Regions from separate parts of the Klebsiella sp. PL-2018 genome, predicted to be linked through region 1. Evidence: predicted binding sites of a transcription regulator. Region 1 holds the regulator's gene; each other region holds the start of a gene.
What was found. Region 1 encodes ArgR, which controls arginine synthesis, uptake and breakdown. Its sites were predicted from a motif close to ANTGAATAAAAATACANT; they were not measured.
Positions count from the first base shown of each region.

Region 1 (5,250 bases):
CGAAGAGAATAACGTTGGTGTCGATAAAGCCGGCGAAAGCCTGCTTGAGATTGAGCACGCCGGTAAGCACCAGCGCGACGCAAACCACCATAGATGTGACCGCGAGGGGGATTTTTTCCCACACGAACATGGCGATAGCAAACACCAGCAAACATAGGGTAATGGTAATCGGTTCCATATTTATAGTTATCCCATCAATGATATATGATATTGTATCCAATATTGACGGGAGGGAAATTATTCCCATACAAAGAGTAAGTCAACGCGTTTTTTTCGAAAGCTTCAGGATTGAGATCTTTATCAAAATCTTGCGAAAGCAGTCACTTATCGAAACTTATTTATGAAATGAATAAGTAAGGCGCCTGCAGCGGTCCTACAGGCGATGCGATCAAGCGGAGGGTTCTTCGACGTAGCGCGTTAGCATGTTCTCCATCGAACGGATAATATGCTCGCGCATTCGCTGGCGCGCCAGCGCTTCATTATGCTGCTCCAGGGCCTGTAAAATCCCCTTGTGCTCGCGGATGGAAATGATCGCGTACTCTTCCTCAGTGACCTTATGCCCCATCGAAAGCCCGTTCCACATATTGCTGAGCAGCAGCTTCATTTTGCCATTTCCCGCCGCGTTCCATATCTCCATATGAAACGCCTGGTTCAGGTCTGAATATTCAGCTGAGTTATTTTCCGCCAGCGCTTTTTCCGCAGAGTAATGCACTTCGGCAATGCGCGAAATGTCCGTCCCGGGACGACACGCTTTAGCGACTGCTTCACTCTCCAGCAGCGCGCGAATCTCATAATGCTCGCGGATCGTTTGTTCGTTAATTCCCAGCACGACCGCCCCTTTATTGGGCCGGACTTTAATCAGCCCATCCGCAGCCAGTATCTGAAACGCTTCACGCACGGGCATACTGGACACGCCGACCATGGTGGCGATCCCTTCAAGGGTAATTTCTTGCCCTTCAACTAAATCTCGCGACAGTATAGCTTTACGTAATACTGCCGCGACCTGCTCTTTCGCTGAAAGAAGCTTAATTTTCCCTAATCGAGGCTTCTGCACTTTCCCAATCCTTCATGTGTTGACGCATTATTTCTGCCAGAGAGAGGAAATAACGCTGCGTTTCCTGCGCGATCTCGGCGCGATCGCCCTGACGAATAGCCTCCATCAGAGAGCTGAGTATTTGCGCCGACTCTTGATTATCCTCTTTCAGATACAGAATGACATAACCGATATAACCATCCAAAAACTGCTGATAAATTTTTTCCAGATAGCGATTATCAATATAAGAAATGAGCGTCTCGTGGAACGCCAGCTCTCGCGCTCGCTCACCGGGATGCCCCAGCGCGCGCGCGCTGGCCGCCAACGATTCGCCCGCCGCTGCGGGTACCAATGAAAAAAGCTCCGTTGCCATCACCGCAATGGCCCGGAAAATATGGCTGACGTGGTCAGGCGCCAGCCTTGCGACCTGCATATGGCGGTTTGGCAAACGCACCAGAAACCCTTCCTGCTCAAGGGCCTGTAGCGCTTCCCGAACCGGCATACGAGAAAGCCCCAGCTGTTCGGCAATACTCTCCTGCGCGAGTTCATCCCCCGGTTTCATGCTACCGGAAAGGATCTCGTAACGGAGCATTTGCGTAATGTGGTCCCTGGTCTGCTTTCTTTCGATTTTTTTCACAACGTCCTCGTTTATTACCGCTCAAGACGCGGGGAGTTTAGCAGATTTACCAGCAGGTTGAGTCATTCAGGGGTGGGAGAAAGCCATAAAAAAGCCGGAACCCAGGCTCCGGCTTTTCTTTTCATGAAACGTTATTTATTCACAAAGTCTTCGCCAAGGGCGATATCTTTCTTCAGCGTATCCAGCATCCCCTCCAGCGCCTGCTGCTCAAACGCGCTCAGCGTGCCGATAGACTGACGCTGCTCTACGCCATTTTTGCCTAACAGCAGCGGCTGTGAGAAGAAACGGGCATATTGACCATCACCTTCAACGTAGGCGCATTCCACTACCCCTTTCTCTCCCTGCATGGCGCGAACTAAGGAGAGACCGAATCGCGCGGCGGCCTGTCCCATCGAGAGCGTTGCTGAACCGCCACCGGCTTTTGCTTCCACAACTTCAGTACCGGCGTTTTGAATGCGCTTAGTTAAATCGGCCACTTCCTGCTCGCTGAAGCTGACGCCCGGAATTTGTGACAATAAAGGAAGGATAGTCACGCCTGAGTGGCCGCCAATCACCGGAACCTCAACATCTGATGAAGATTTGCCTTTCAGTTCGGCAACAAAGGTATTCGAGCGGATAATATCCAGCGTTGTGACGCCAAAGAGCTTGTTCTTATCGTAAACACCGGCTTTTTTCAGCACTTCTGCGGCAATCGCCACGGTGGTGTTCACCGGGTTGGTAATCACCCCGACGCAGGCCTGCGGACAGGTTTTGGCGATTTGCTGTACCAGATTTTTCACAATACCGGCATTAACATTGAATAAATCGGAGCGATCCATGCCGGGCTTACGCGCTACGCCCGCGGATATCAGCACCACATCAGCGCCTTCCAGCGCAGGGGTGGCGTCTTCGCCGGAAAAACCTTTGATTTTTACATCGGTAGGGATATGGCTTAGATCAACCGCCACGCCCGGGGTTACCGGAGCAATGTCGTACAACGAGAGTTCTGAACCTGAAGGCAGTTGGGTCTTAAGTAGTAGGGCAAGCGCCTGGCCAATTCCACCAGCGGCGCCGAGGACTGCAACTTTCATCCTAAACTCCTTATTATGGTTAAAATAGTCTTTCGTTACTCCGTCGCCTGGACCTTAATTCACAAGATGAACAATTACAATAATTATGGCTGAAGAATGCGTGGTCGTGCGCAGCGATGCAGCAGCTTCGCATTTTCCTCCCTGAGACTGACCATCCAGCAAAGCGTAGTACCGGATCGACTGTTGGTTACAATACACCCAGCACATTGAGCAGAACAACATCATTTAATAACATTTCATTTACTTTTGTGGCAATTTGCGCGCCGTGACGAAAGCATGTTCCTTATTAGGGTTTTTTGCTAAAATATGCGCCCTTCATAACATTATTTACGCTTCTCCCCTGCGGATTATTTGCATAAAAATGCATGTCTATGCATAATGATGTTGTTTTTACCACCATAATTGGGTGACTTATGCGTAGTTCGGCAAAACAAGAAGAACTGGTTAAAGCGTTTAAAGCGCTGCTTAAAGAAGAGAAATTCAGCTCTCAAGGTGAAATCGTTCAGGCCCTGCAAGAGGAAGGCTTCGATAATATCAACCAATCGAAAGTCTCACGTATGCTCACCAAGTTTGGCGCCGTACGCACGCGTAACGCCAAAATGGAAATGGTTTACTGCCTGCCCGCCGAGCTTGGCGTCCCGACGACCTCCAGCCCGCTAAAAAACCTGGTGCTGGATATCGATTATAACGATTCGGTCGTGGTTATTCATACCAGCCCAGGCGCAGCGCAGCTGATCGCCCGGCTTCTGGACTCCCTTGGCAAAGCCGAAGGGATTCTCGGCAGCATTGCGGGTGATGACACTATCTTTACCACCCCGGCCAGAGGTTTTACCGTTAAAGAGCTGCATGACGCCATTCTCGTCCTGTTTGAGCAGGAACTCTGATGCCCTTCCCTCTGGTTAGCGCCGGAGGGTATCCCTTCAAAAAATTATCATTTCTTTAACATTTTGTGTGTTTTTCCGCTTCTATACATTCATTTACGTGATGAAACCGGCTTAAGCGCACAAAAGATCAAATTCACCTATCCTTATGATTTTATTAGCCATAATGACCAAGCATGGCGAAGAAAAGACATTTCTAATTCTTATATGTTATAAAAAAGACATTTCTTTGTAATTATTTACATGAAAAACAATTAGCAAGGTATTAATATTTTCAGTGATTAGTGTATACTTGATTTTGTGATGAGGGTCACGAAACAAAGACCCCCAACAAAAAGATTCGACGAGGTGAACATCATGAAAATCAAAACCACTGTAGCAGCATTAAGCATCCTTTCCGTTCTGTCTTTCGGCGCCTTCGCCGCTGACTCTATCAACAGCGAACAGGCTCAAGGCCGTCAGGCAATCGGCACCGTTTCCGTCGGCGCGGTAAGTTCTTCCCCGATGGATATGCACGAAATGCTGAACAAAAAAGCACAAGAAGAAGGTGCTTCTTCATACCGCATTATTGAAGCACGTACCGGTGACCACTGGCACGCAACGGCTGAACTTTATAAATAAGATTTAACGATTGTCGGTCATTAACTGAAACAGAATCTCTCCAGCGGCCCCAGGTTCATTAAGCCTCCCGCCGCTGCAAATATTAAGGTTGGAGAAAAAATTATGAAAAGCGCAATTATCATCGCATCCCTGGGTCTGGCTTCCGTTCTCTCTTTCGGCGCAAACGCCGCCGTTAATCAAGTGAACGCCGAACAGGCGCAAAATCTGCAGTCCATGGGCACCGTTTCCGTTTCTCAGGTAGGCAGCGCGCCGATGGATATGCGTCAGGAACTGGCGGCTAAAGCTGAGAAAGAAGGCGCCAGCAGCTACCGTATTATTGAAGCCCGTACCGGCGATAACTGGCACGCTACGGCTGAGCTGTACAAATAAACCCTCGTCGTCTTATCCGACGACTTGCCCCCGCTCCGTCGGGGGCTTTTTTATGACTGCCGCACATTAAAACGCAGCTCCCCTTCCAGCTCCTCTTCCGCCTCATCAAAGAGCAGAATTAACGCGCCGAAACGCCGGCGCTGATAATCGCTTAAATGAATAAACTCAATCTCCAGCGGTAAGGGTAACAGCCCGGCGGTCACGGCTTCCCACAGAGAATCCAGGTTATTCACTTTCTCACGCGCTAAAGCAAAGGTACGAGAAAACTCACGATAAAAATCCTGCTGCTCAGCTATTTCATCAAAATCAAAGGTATAGGTAGTCATTGCCCGCATCCCGTCCACACCTGCAACTTTTCATAGCCCGGTCATCCCGGCGTGTAGTTCCACTCTGACGGCGGAATTCATACTCTGAGCGTTAAGTATAGCGATAAAAAAACCGACGCTTCGGCGTCGGTTCTGGCGGCTAGCTGTTGGTTAACACATGCTGGTACTTATGCAGCATCTCCACCAGCCTTCGTACCGGCTCGGTCACCTGCGGAGAGGCTTCCCAGTGCTGTAATTTTTGCTGGTAGATATCCAGTTCATCAAGCAAGCGGGCAAAATAGTAGCGGCGCTTATCATCACTACTGGCTGAAAT
Region 1 covers NZ_CP077673.1:5,285,080-5,290,329, forward strand. The annotation lists gene MKleb_RS24900 (SLC13 family permease) at 1-178, opposite strand, end outside; gene MKleb_RS24905 (GntR family transcriptional regulator) at 389-1,054, opposite strand; gene MKleb_RS24910 (GntR family transcriptional regulator) at 1,026-1,670, opposite strand; gene mdh (malate dehydrogenase) at 1,802-2,740, opposite strand; gene argR (transcriptional regulator ArgR) at 3,154-3,624, shown strand; gene yhcN (peroxide/acid stress response protein YhcN) at 3,979-4,242, shown strand; gene yhcN-B (DUF1471 family stress response protein YhcN-B) at 4,345-4,611, shown strand; gene MKleb_RS24935 (barstar family protein) at 4,662-4,937, opposite strand; gene aaeB (p-hydroxybenzoic acid efflux pump subunit AaeB) at 5,077-5,250, opposite strand, start outside.

Region 2 (5,250 bases), 720 kb from region 1:
CAGCGGGCTGACGTCCAGACGTTTAAGCGCATCCTGCAGGCGGCTTTCATCACGCGCCAGCATTTCGACATAGGCCAGACACCAGTGGGCAAACGTCACCGGCTGCGCGCGCTGCAGGTGGGTATAGCCCGGCATAACGGCGTCCTGATTATTCTCCGCCGTCTCAACCAGCGCGCTTTGTAGCTGACGATTCGCCGACAGCAGTTCCATCACGGTATCTTTGCACCACAGCTTCAGGTCGGTCGCCACCTGGTCATTACGGCTACGTCCGGTGTGCAGCTTTTTGCCCAGTTGGCCGACCTTGTCGATTAGCTTACCTTCCACCCAGCTATGAATATCTTCCGCATCGCTTTCAAGGATCTGCTGCGGGTTAGCCCGCACGTCTTCCAGCAGAACGTTCAGCGCCTCTTCCAGCTGTAGCTGCTCATCGGCGGACAGTACGCCCACCGTCACCAGCGCTTTGGACCAGGCAACAGAGCCAACGATATCCTGCTCCGCCAGGCGATAGTCAAAGCGCAAAGAGTCGTTGAACTGTTTGAACCGCTGATCCGCTGCCTGAGTAAAACGCCCACCCCAAAGTGCCATAACATGCTTCCTTAATATCTTTGAATTTTATTACCCGGCGACGCTACGCTTACCGGGCCGACAAAATGATAAATTGATTATGCCAGTATACGCGTGCCGATCGGCGTGCCGTTAAACAGCGCAGGGAGCTGCTCCGCGTGGCGCCAGGAGGCGATATCGACCGGGCGGCCTAATGTCCGCGCCGCGTCCAGGGCCGCATTCACTTTGACGATCATGCCGTCGGTGATAATGCCCTGCTCGATCAGCTGTTCAGCCTTCTCGGCGGTCATTTCCGCGATGCGCTGCCCTTTGCCATCAAGAATGCCGCTTACGTCAGACAGCAGAATCAGGTCTGCGCCGAGCGTTGCCGCCAGCGCGGTCGCCGCCTGGTCGGCGTTAACGTTCATCAACTCGCCTTCATCGGTGACGCCGATGGAGCTAACGACCGGCATATAACCGCCCGCCAGCAGCGTGTTAATCAGCGCCGGAGAACCCGGCTGAGCGAATCCGACATGACCCAGCTCTTCATCAAGCTGCGTCACTTTGACGCTATCGCCATCGCCGAGGAATAGCCCAACGGCAGCCAGGCCGTGCTTCTTCGCCCACGCCAGCAGCGTTTTGTTGGCGGTTCCCGCCAGCGCGCCGGTAATAATGTCGATCTGATCCGCCGGCGTGACCCGCAGACCGTTTTTCTTTTTCACCGGCAGGTTGAGCTGCTTCATGAGTTCATCCACCACGCAGCCGCCGCCGTGCACAATAATCAGCGGGCGCTGATGGGATTCGCGGTAGTTCACCAGTGCCGTAAACAGGCGCTCAAGCGCTTCTTCGCTGTCCAGCAGGACGCCGCCAAGTTTGATAATTAAAGGATTCATCATCACACCTTAAATAAGAGACTGCGTCTCAGCGAAGCCGAAACGAATATTTGCGCACTGCACGGCCTGCGCGGCCGCACCTTTCAGCAGGTTATCTTCCGCCGCCACCACGATGATATGTTCATCCTGGACCGCAAAACCGATATCACAGAATGGCAGACCCACGACATTTTTCAATGCAGGGACACCTTTATCGTATAAACGTACCAGCGGCTTATCCGCATAGGCCTGCTGGAATACCGCCGCCACCTGCTCTTTGCTCACGCCAGGCTTCAGACGGCAGGTAATGGTTTCCAGAATCCCACGCTTAAAATTGCCCAGATGCGGAGTAAAAATAACGTCCGCGCCCAGGTGGGTTGAAATTTCCGGGTGATGACGGTGGTTGAAAACGCCGTAGGGTTGCAGGCTGACTTCGCAGAAGCTATTGCCGATAGAGGCTTTACGCCCGGCGCCGCTGACCCCGCTGGTCGCGTTGATCACCGGCCACTGGTTAAGATCCAGCAGCCCCGCGTCGATCAGCGGTTTTAACGATAGCTGAGCCGCCGTCGGGTAGCAGCCCGGTACGGCGATCAGATTGGCTTCTTTTAGCTTTTCGACGCTCCACTCGGCCAGGCCGTAAACCGCCTGCTCCAGCAGTTCAGGGTGCTGATGAGTGAAACCGTAATATTTTTCATAGAAGGCGCCGTCATTAACGCGGAACGCCCCGGAAAGATCGAACACGACGCAGCCAGCGGCGAGAAACTGCGGCGCCAGGTCATGGCTTACCTCGTGCGCGGTAGCCAGAAAAACGACATCGACTCCGGCGCTAAACTCGCTGATATCGGACATCGGCTGCAGCGGCAGATCGACAATGCCTTTCAGCTGCGGATGCAAATCGGAAACTAATTTTCCCGCATCATTGCTTTGCGCGGAGACCGTCAATGCGGTTATGGTCATATGAGGATGGCGATTTACATAGGCCACTAGCTCTGCGCCGGCATAACCGCTGGCGCCCACAATCAGCGTGTTCAACATTGGGGCTCTTCACCTTCTTGCTTACGTATATTTGCCCTGGAAGACCGTTGCCTTCCCCACCCTGTTGAGCCGTAAGAGCATCATCCTTACATTCGATGGGTTTTCTTACGCTCAACGATAATGTATTTTTATTCACAAATAATGCATTAATATTGATACTATCACGACCCGAGGTGTGTCAACAATGAAAAACAAATTACCGCCCTTTATCGAGATTTACCGCGCGCTGATCGCCACACCTTCCATCAGCGCAACCGAAGAGGCGCTGGATCAAAGCAATGAGTCTTTAATCAATTTACTGGCAGGCTGGTTCCGCGATATCGGCTTTAATGTTGAAGTTCAGCCAGTCCCGGATACGCGTAATAAATTCAACCTGCTGGCCAGCAGCGGCCACGGCGCTGGCGGCCTGCTGCTTGCCGGGCACACCGATACCGTCCCGTTTGATGATGGCCGCTGGACCCGCGACCCTTTTACCCTGACCGAGCACGACAATAAGCTGTACGGTCTCGGCACCGCGGATATGAAAGGCTTCTTCGCTTTTATTCTCGACGCCCTGCGCGACGTTGACCTCACTCAGCTGAAAAAGCCGCTCTATATTCTGGCGACGGCCGATGAAGAGACCAGCATGGCCGGTGCCCGCTACTTCGCCGAAACGACCCAGCTGCGACCGGACTGCGCCATTATCGGCGAGCCCACGTCGCTGCAGCCGATACGCGCGCACAAAGGCCACATGTCCAACGCGGTTCGCATTCAGGGGCAGTCGGGCCACTCCAGCGACCCGGCACGCGGCGTCAACGCGATTGAACTGATGCACGACGCCATTGGCCGCATCATGCAGCTGCGCGACGACTTAAAAGAGCGTTATCACTACGCCGCGTTTACCGTCCCGTATCCCACACTTAACCTCGGGGCAATTCACGGCGGCGATGCCTCCAACCGCATTTGCGCCTGCTGCGAACTGCATATGGATATTCGTCCGCTGCCCGGAATGACGCTCAACGATCTCAACGGGCTCCTTAACGAAGCGCTGGCGCCGGTGAGCGAGCGTTGGCCTGGTCGCCTGACCGTTTCTGAACTGCATCCGCCGATCCCCGGTTACGAATGTCCGCCGGACCATAAGCTGGTTGAGGTCGTCGAAAAACTCCTCGGCGCGCAAACCGACGTGGTCAACTACTGTACCGAAGCGCCGTTTATTCAGACCCTCTGCCCAACGCTGGTGTTAGGCCCGGGCTCTATCAACCAGGCCCACCAGCCGGATGAGTACCTGGAAACGCGCTTTATTAAGCCGACCCGCGAGCTCATCACTCAGGTGGTTCACCATTTTTGCTGGCATTAAATAAATACCCATTCTCTCGTGCGATTTTATCGGCGCGAGAGGGTGACAATTATCACATTTTCATAAGCAACGCTTATCAAGCGACCTCCGAGTTAAATTTCGCAAATTGCCGCCATTTATTCGTTTGCTGAAGCGATTTCGCAACAATTGACGTGGGGGTTTTTACGTGGCTTTATAAAAGACGGTTGCTTATCCACTGCTCAAATTATCGAGCGCCGGATATAACAAAATAAAATGAGATGGGGTGTCTGGGGTAACATGAACGAACAATATTCCGCTTTGCGTAGTAATGTCAGTATGCTCGGTAAGGTGCTGGGCGACACCATCAAGGATGCGCTGGGAGAAAACATTCTTGATCGTGTCGAAACTATCCGTAAGTTGTCCAAATCTTCTCGCGCTGGCAATGAAGCCAACCGCCAGGAGCTGCTCACCACGCTGCAAAACTTGTCCAACGACGAGCTGCTGCCGGTGGCGCGCGCCTTTAGCCAGTTTCTGAACCTAGCGAATACCGCTGAGCAATACCACAGCATTTCGCCAAAAGGCGAAGCGGCCAGTAATCCGGAAGTGATTGCCCGCACCCTGAGAAAGCTCAAAGAGCAACCCAATCTCAACGAAACGATTATTAAACAAGCCGTTGAATCCCTGTCGCTGGAGCTGGTGCTGACCGCGCACCCGACCGAAATCACGCGGCGTACGCTGATCCACAAGATGGGCGAGATCAACAGCTGCCTGAAGCAGCTCGATAACAACGACATTGCGGACTATGAACGTCATCAGGTCATGCGCCGTCTGCGCCAGCTGATTGCCCAGTCGTGGCACACCGATGAAATCCGCAAGCATCGCCCTACCCCGGTGGATGAAGCCAAATGGGGCTTCGCGGTTGTCGAAAATAGCCTGTGGGAAGGCGTACCGAACTACCTGCGCGAGCTGAATGAACAGCTGGAAGATAACCTGAACTATCGGCTGCCGGTCGATTTTGTTCCGGTTCGCTTTACGTCCTGGATGGGCGGCGACCGCGACGGCAACCCGAACGTGACCGCCGACATTACCCGCCACGTCCTGCTGCTCAGCCGCTGGAAGGCAACCGATCTGTTCCTGAAAGATGTCCAGCTGCTGATTTCCGAGCTGTCGATGGTTGAGTGCACCGACGAGCTGCGTGAGCTGGCAGGCGCGGAAGGCGCTCAGGAACCCTATCGTTACCTGATGAAAAAACTGCGCACGCAGCTGATGGAGACCCAGGCCTGGCTGGAAGCGCGCCTGAAAGGACAGAAACTGCCGAAACCGGCGGGCCTTATCACGCAAAACGAGCAGCTGTGGGAACCGCTTTACGCCTGTTACCAGTCGCTACAAGCCTGCGGTATGGGCATTATCGCCAACGGCGAGCTGCTCGATACCCTGCGCCGCGTAAAAGCCTTTGGCGTACCGCTGGTGCGTATCGATATCCGTCAGGAAAGCACCCGCCAC
Region 2 covers NZ_CP077673.1:179,670-184,919, reverse strand. The annotation lists gene argH (argininosuccinate lyase) at 1-585, opposite strand, end outside; gene argB (acetylglutamate kinase) at 663-1,439, opposite strand; gene argC (N-acetyl-gamma-glutamyl-phosphate reductase) at 1,446-2,450, opposite strand; gene argE (acetylornithine deacetylase) at 2,635-3,786, shown strand; gene ppc (phosphoenolpyruvate carboxylase) at 4,045-5,250, shown strand, end outside.
Region 2: argC (N-acetyl-gamma-glutamyl-phosphate reductase) is a predicted target of ArgR. The motif match lies at 2,570-2,587, and genes of this name have one in related genera.

Region 3 (5,250 bases), 550 kb from region 1:
GGTTGAACAGCGCCTGCTGCGCCCGCTGGACGTCCAGTTTGCGCTCATGGTGGCGCAGGAGGCGCATCCGGCGGTGAAGCTCACCGCCGCCATTCTCAGCCGCGATGCCGGTGAAGGCCACGTCTGCCTGCCGATTTCGCGTCTCGCCGAGGATGAGCTGCTGAGCGCAAAAGCGGCAGGCCTGAGTGAGCAGATCCTTGAGCTGACCGGCGCCCCGGACGGCTGGCTGCCGCTGCTTAACGATGCTGAGGCGGTCAGCGGCGGTGAGCGCCCGACGCCGATGATCCTCTGCGGCGAACGGCTTTACCTCAACCGCATGTGGCGCAACGAATTAACCGTCGCGCGCTTTTTCAATGAGGCCAATCAGGTGCTGGAGGTGGATGAAGCCCGGCTGGCTTCGACGCTCGACGCGCTGTTTCCGCCCGCTGAGGAAACGGACTGGCAAAAAGTGGCGGCTGCGGTCGCCCTGACCCGACGGATTTCGGTGATTTCCGGCGGTCCGGGCACCGGTAAAACCACGACCGTCGCTAAACTGCTGGCCGCGCTGATCCAGACGTTCTCCAACCCGCGCTGCCGTATTCGCCTGGCGGCGCCGACCGGTAAAGCCGCGGCGCGCCTGACCGAGTCCCTCGGCGCGGCGCTGCGCCGCCTCCCTCTCAGCGACCAACAAAAGGCGCTGGTGCCCACCGAAGCCAGCACCCTCCATCGCCTGCTGGGCGCGCAGCCCGGCAGCCAGCGGATGCGCTATCACGCCGGCAACCCGCTGCATCTTGACGTGCTGGTGGTGGATGAAGCCTCAATGATTGACCTGCCGATGATGTCGCGCCTGATCGACGCGCTGCCTGAGCACGGAAGGGTGATTTTCCTTGGCGACCGCGATCAGCTGGCGTCGGTAGAGGCCGGAGCGGTGCTGGGGGATATTTGCGCCTGGGTTAATGCAGGCTATACCCCGGCGCGGGCGGCACAGCTCGCCCGGTTGACCGGCCAGCCGGTGCCGGCGGGCGAGGGCAACGTTGCCGGTGCGCTGCGCGACAGCCTGTGCCTGCTGCAAAAAAGCTACCGTTTTGGTCGCCATTCCGGTATCGGCCATCTGGCGTGGGCGGTGAACAGCGGCGAGCGCAGCGCGGTACGCGCAACGCTGCGTCAGTCGTTCGACGATATCGCCCTGTATCCGCTGAGCGCCACCGAAGAGTATGAAGCGATGCTGAATCAGGCACAGGCGGGCTATGGCCGCTTCCTGCAGCTGCTGCGCGAGCGGGCTGAGCCCGAAGAGATGATCGCCGCCTTTGGCGAATTCCAGCTGCTGTGCGCGCTGCGCGAGGGGCCGTATGGGGTCAGCGGCGTGAACGAACAGCTGGAGCAGATGCTGAACCGCAAGCGGGCGATCGCGTTACCGCGGCATTCGCGCTGGTATGAAGGACGGCCGGTGATGATCTCCCGCAACGACAGCGCGCTGGGGCTGTTTAACGGCGATATCGGCATCGCGCTGGAAAGAGGCGATGGCCTGCGCGTCTGGTTCCCGATGCCCGATGGCAGCATCAAGTCGGTACAGCCAAGTCGTCTGCCGGAGCACGATACCGCCTGGGCGATGACGGTGCATAAATCGCAGGGATCGGAGTTCGATCACGCGGCGCTGATCCTGCCTTCGCGCAGCGTGCCGCTGGTAACCCGCGAGCTGGTTTATACCGCCATTACGCGTGCGAAACGGCAGCTGTCGATCTATGCCGATGAGCAGGTGCTGACTCAGGCGGTGGCTGCGCGTACCGAACGACGCAGCGGCCTGACGGATATCTTTTCCGCCCAGTGAGGTTTTCCCCGGTCGGCCGCGCGCTTTCCGGGGAGAAGGGATCAGGCCAGGTCTGCCATCAGCACCTTGGAGCGGCGCTGATAGTTGTACATCTCTTTTTTGCTCTCCGGCAGCAGGTCGACGTCGACCGGCGTAAATCCGCGCTCCTGGAACCAGTGAATGCTGCGGGTCGTAAGAACAAACAGCTTGCTGAGGCCCATTTGCTTCGCCTGCGCGGCAATGCGTTCGAGCAGCACTTCGCCGCGCGATGAGCTGCGGTAATCCGGATGCACCGCCACGCAGGCCATTTCGCCGATCTTCTCTTCCGGGAAAGGATAGAGCGCGGCGCAGGCGATGGTGGTGTTGTCGCGCTGAATAATGGTGAATTTATCGATTTCCATCTCCAGCTGTTCGCGCGAACGCCTGACCAGAATGCCCTGCTGCTCCAGCGGGCTAATCAGCTCGAGGATGCCGCCGATATCGTTAATGGTGGCGCGGCGGATCTGCTCGGCGCTCTCCATCACTATCTGGGTACCGATACCGTCGCGTGAGAACAGCTCCTGCAGCAGGGTGCCGTTTTCCTGATAGCTGATCAGGTGGCAGCGGCGCACGCCGCTGCGGCAGGCTTTTACCGCGCCGCGCAGAAAGCGCACGGTGCCGGAGCTGTAGTCTTCGTCCGCTTCCATCTCTTCCACCCGCGCCTGGGCTTCGTTGGGGAACAGCTCGGGGACGATCTCGCCATCCTGATTGTGAACCCCCTGCGATGAGCAGAAGCCGATCATCTTTTCGGCCTTCAGCTTAATCGCCAGCTGGGTCGCAATCTCTTCGGAGGTCAGGTTAAAACTTTCGCCGGTGACCGACACCGCAACCGGGCCCATCAGCACAATCGCGCCGTTATCCAGCTGGCGGTGAATGGCTTCTTCATCGATGCGCCGGATGCGCCCGCTGTGACAGTAATCCACGCCGTCGTCCACGCCTAACGGCTGCGCGATAATGAAGTTGCCACTGACCACGTTGATATGGGCGCCCTGCAGCGGCGTGTTGTTGAGGCTCATCGACAGGCGAGCGGTAATTTCCAGCTGCAGCATGCCCGCCGCCTGCTTAACCAGCTCGAGCGTTTTGGCGTCAGTCACTCGGGTTTGTTTATGATAAACCGGCTCGTGACGATGCTCCGCCAGGTTGGCATCGATCTGCGGACGGGCGCCATAGACCACCACCAGACGAATTCCCAGGCTGTGAAGCAGGCCAATGTCATTGACTATACTAGAGAAATTATCATGCTCGATGGCTTCCCCGCCCAGCATGATGACAAACGTTTTACCCCGATGGGCATTAATATAGGGGACAGAATGGCGGAATCCCTCTACCAGTTCGGTGCGACGTTCCTTCACCATGACACAACCTCAATGCATGATTATTCGTAATTACTGTATTTTTATTCTGTTTCGCCGGCAAACGCAAGCCCCAATTTTTGGCTGAGCCGGGAAAACAGTGTGAGCCAAATCAGGGTGTCAAAGATTGTTTACCCTTTTATAGATGACAGGTTATGCGCCTTTCGTTAAAGTTTCCGGTCAATCTGTTTGTTTTAAATACGAATGATTTCTTACTGCTTGGGAGTGGCATGTCGGGATACAAGTCAGGATTAAGCCGCCGCCGATTTTTACAGGGGGCGGGCGCCATGTGGTTAATGAGTGTGAGTCCGGTTGGGTTGGCTGCCGCGGCGCAGGTGGTTGCCGTACGCGTCTGGCCATCATCGACCTACACGCGCGTCACCGTGGAGTCCAACCATATCCTGAAATATCGGCAGTTTGCGCTCAGCAATCCTGAACGTGTGGTGGTGGATCTGGAAGGGGTTAATCTCAACTCCGTACTGAAAGGTATGGGGAGTCAGATTCGCGGTGACGATCCCTATATTCAATCCGCTCGCGTGGGGCAGTTCGATCCGCAAACCGTGCGCATGGTGTTTGAGCTGAAACAGAACGTGAAACCGCAGCTGTTTGCGCTGGCTCCGGTCGCCGGGTTTAAAGAGCGTCTGGTCATGGACCTCTATCCCGCTAACGCCACCGACGTGCAGGATCCGCTGCTGGCGCTGCTCGAAGATTACAACAAAGGCGATCTACAGCGGCAGGTTCCGCCTGCGGAGAGCGGGCCTAAACCGGGTAAAGCCGGGCGCGATCGGCCCATTGTTATCATGCTCGATCCCGGCCACGGCGGCGAAGACTCCGGCGCGGTGGGAAAATACCGCACCCGCGAGAAAGACGTGGTGCTGCAGATAGCCCGACGGCTGCGCGCGCTGATCGAGAAAGAGGGCAATATGAAGGTCTATATGACCCGCAACGAGGATGTCTTTATCCCGCTGAAGGTCCGCGTCGCCAAAGCGCAGAAGCAGCGCGCCGACCTGTTTGTCTCTATTCACGCCGACGCGTTTACCAGCCGCCAGCCCAGCGGATCGTCGGTGTTTGCCCTGTCAACCAAAGGAGCCACCAGTACCGCGGCTAAATATCTGGCGCAGACCCAGAACGCCTCTGACCTGATCGGCGGCGTCAGCAAAAGCGGCGATCGCTACGTCGACCACACGATGTTCGACATGGTGCAGTCGCTGACCATCGCCGACAGCCTGAAGTTCGGCAAGGCGGTGCTGGAAAAGATGGGCAACATTAATAACCTGCACAAGAACCGGGTTGAGCAGGCGGGCTTCGCGGTGCTGAAGGCGCCGGATATTCCATCGATTCTGGTGGAAACCGCGTTTATCAGTAACGTCGAAGAAGAGCGTAAATTGAAAACGGCGAAATTCCAGCAGGAAGTTGCAGAGTCGATTCTGGCAGGGATTAAAGCCTACTTCGCCGACGGCGCGACGCTGGCAAGGCGAGGGTAACGCAACAGGAAAGTGAAATGGCTCTATTAAAGAGCGCGCACGGCGGCAATATCCGCGAGGCCGCCGCGCTGTTGGGCATCTCTGCGGCGCAGTTGCTGGATTTTAGCGCCAATATTAATCCGCTGGGGATGCCGGAAAGTTTAAAGCGCGCCATCCTCGACAATATGGCCTGCGCCGAACGCTACCCTGACGTTGAGTATCAGCAGCTGCACCTTGCGCTGGCGGAACACCATCAGATCCCCGCCTCGTGGATCCTCGCCGGAAACGGCGAAACCGAAGCGATCTTTACGCTGGTTCAGGGGCTGAAGCCGCGCCAGGCGATGATCGTCACCCCGGGCTTTGCCGAATACCGCCGGGCGCTGCAGTCGGTGGACTGCGCGGTGCGGGAATTTCTGCTGCGCGAGGCGGATGGCTGGCAGCTCACCGGGGCGATTCTTGACGCCCTGACGCCGGATCTGGACTGCTTATTTCTCTGCACGCCGAACAATCCTACCGGCCTGCTGCCCGAGCGCCGTCTGCTGGAGATGATTGCTGAACGCTGTCGGTCGCTGGGCATTGCCCTGATTCTCGATGAAGCGTTTATCGATTT
Region 3 covers NZ_CP077673.1:4,735,370-4,740,619, reverse strand. The annotation lists gene recD (exodeoxyribonuclease V subunit alpha) at 1-1,807, shown strand, start outside; gene argA (amino-acid N-acetyltransferase) at 1,849-3,180, opposite strand; gene amiC (N-acetylmuramoyl-L-alanine amidase AmiC) at 3,408-4,661, shown strand; gene cobD (threonine-phosphate decarboxylase CobD) at 4,679-5,250, shown strand, end outside.
Region 3: argA (amino-acid N-acetyltransferase) is a predicted target of ArgR. The motif match lies at 3,213-3,230, and genes of this name have one in related genera.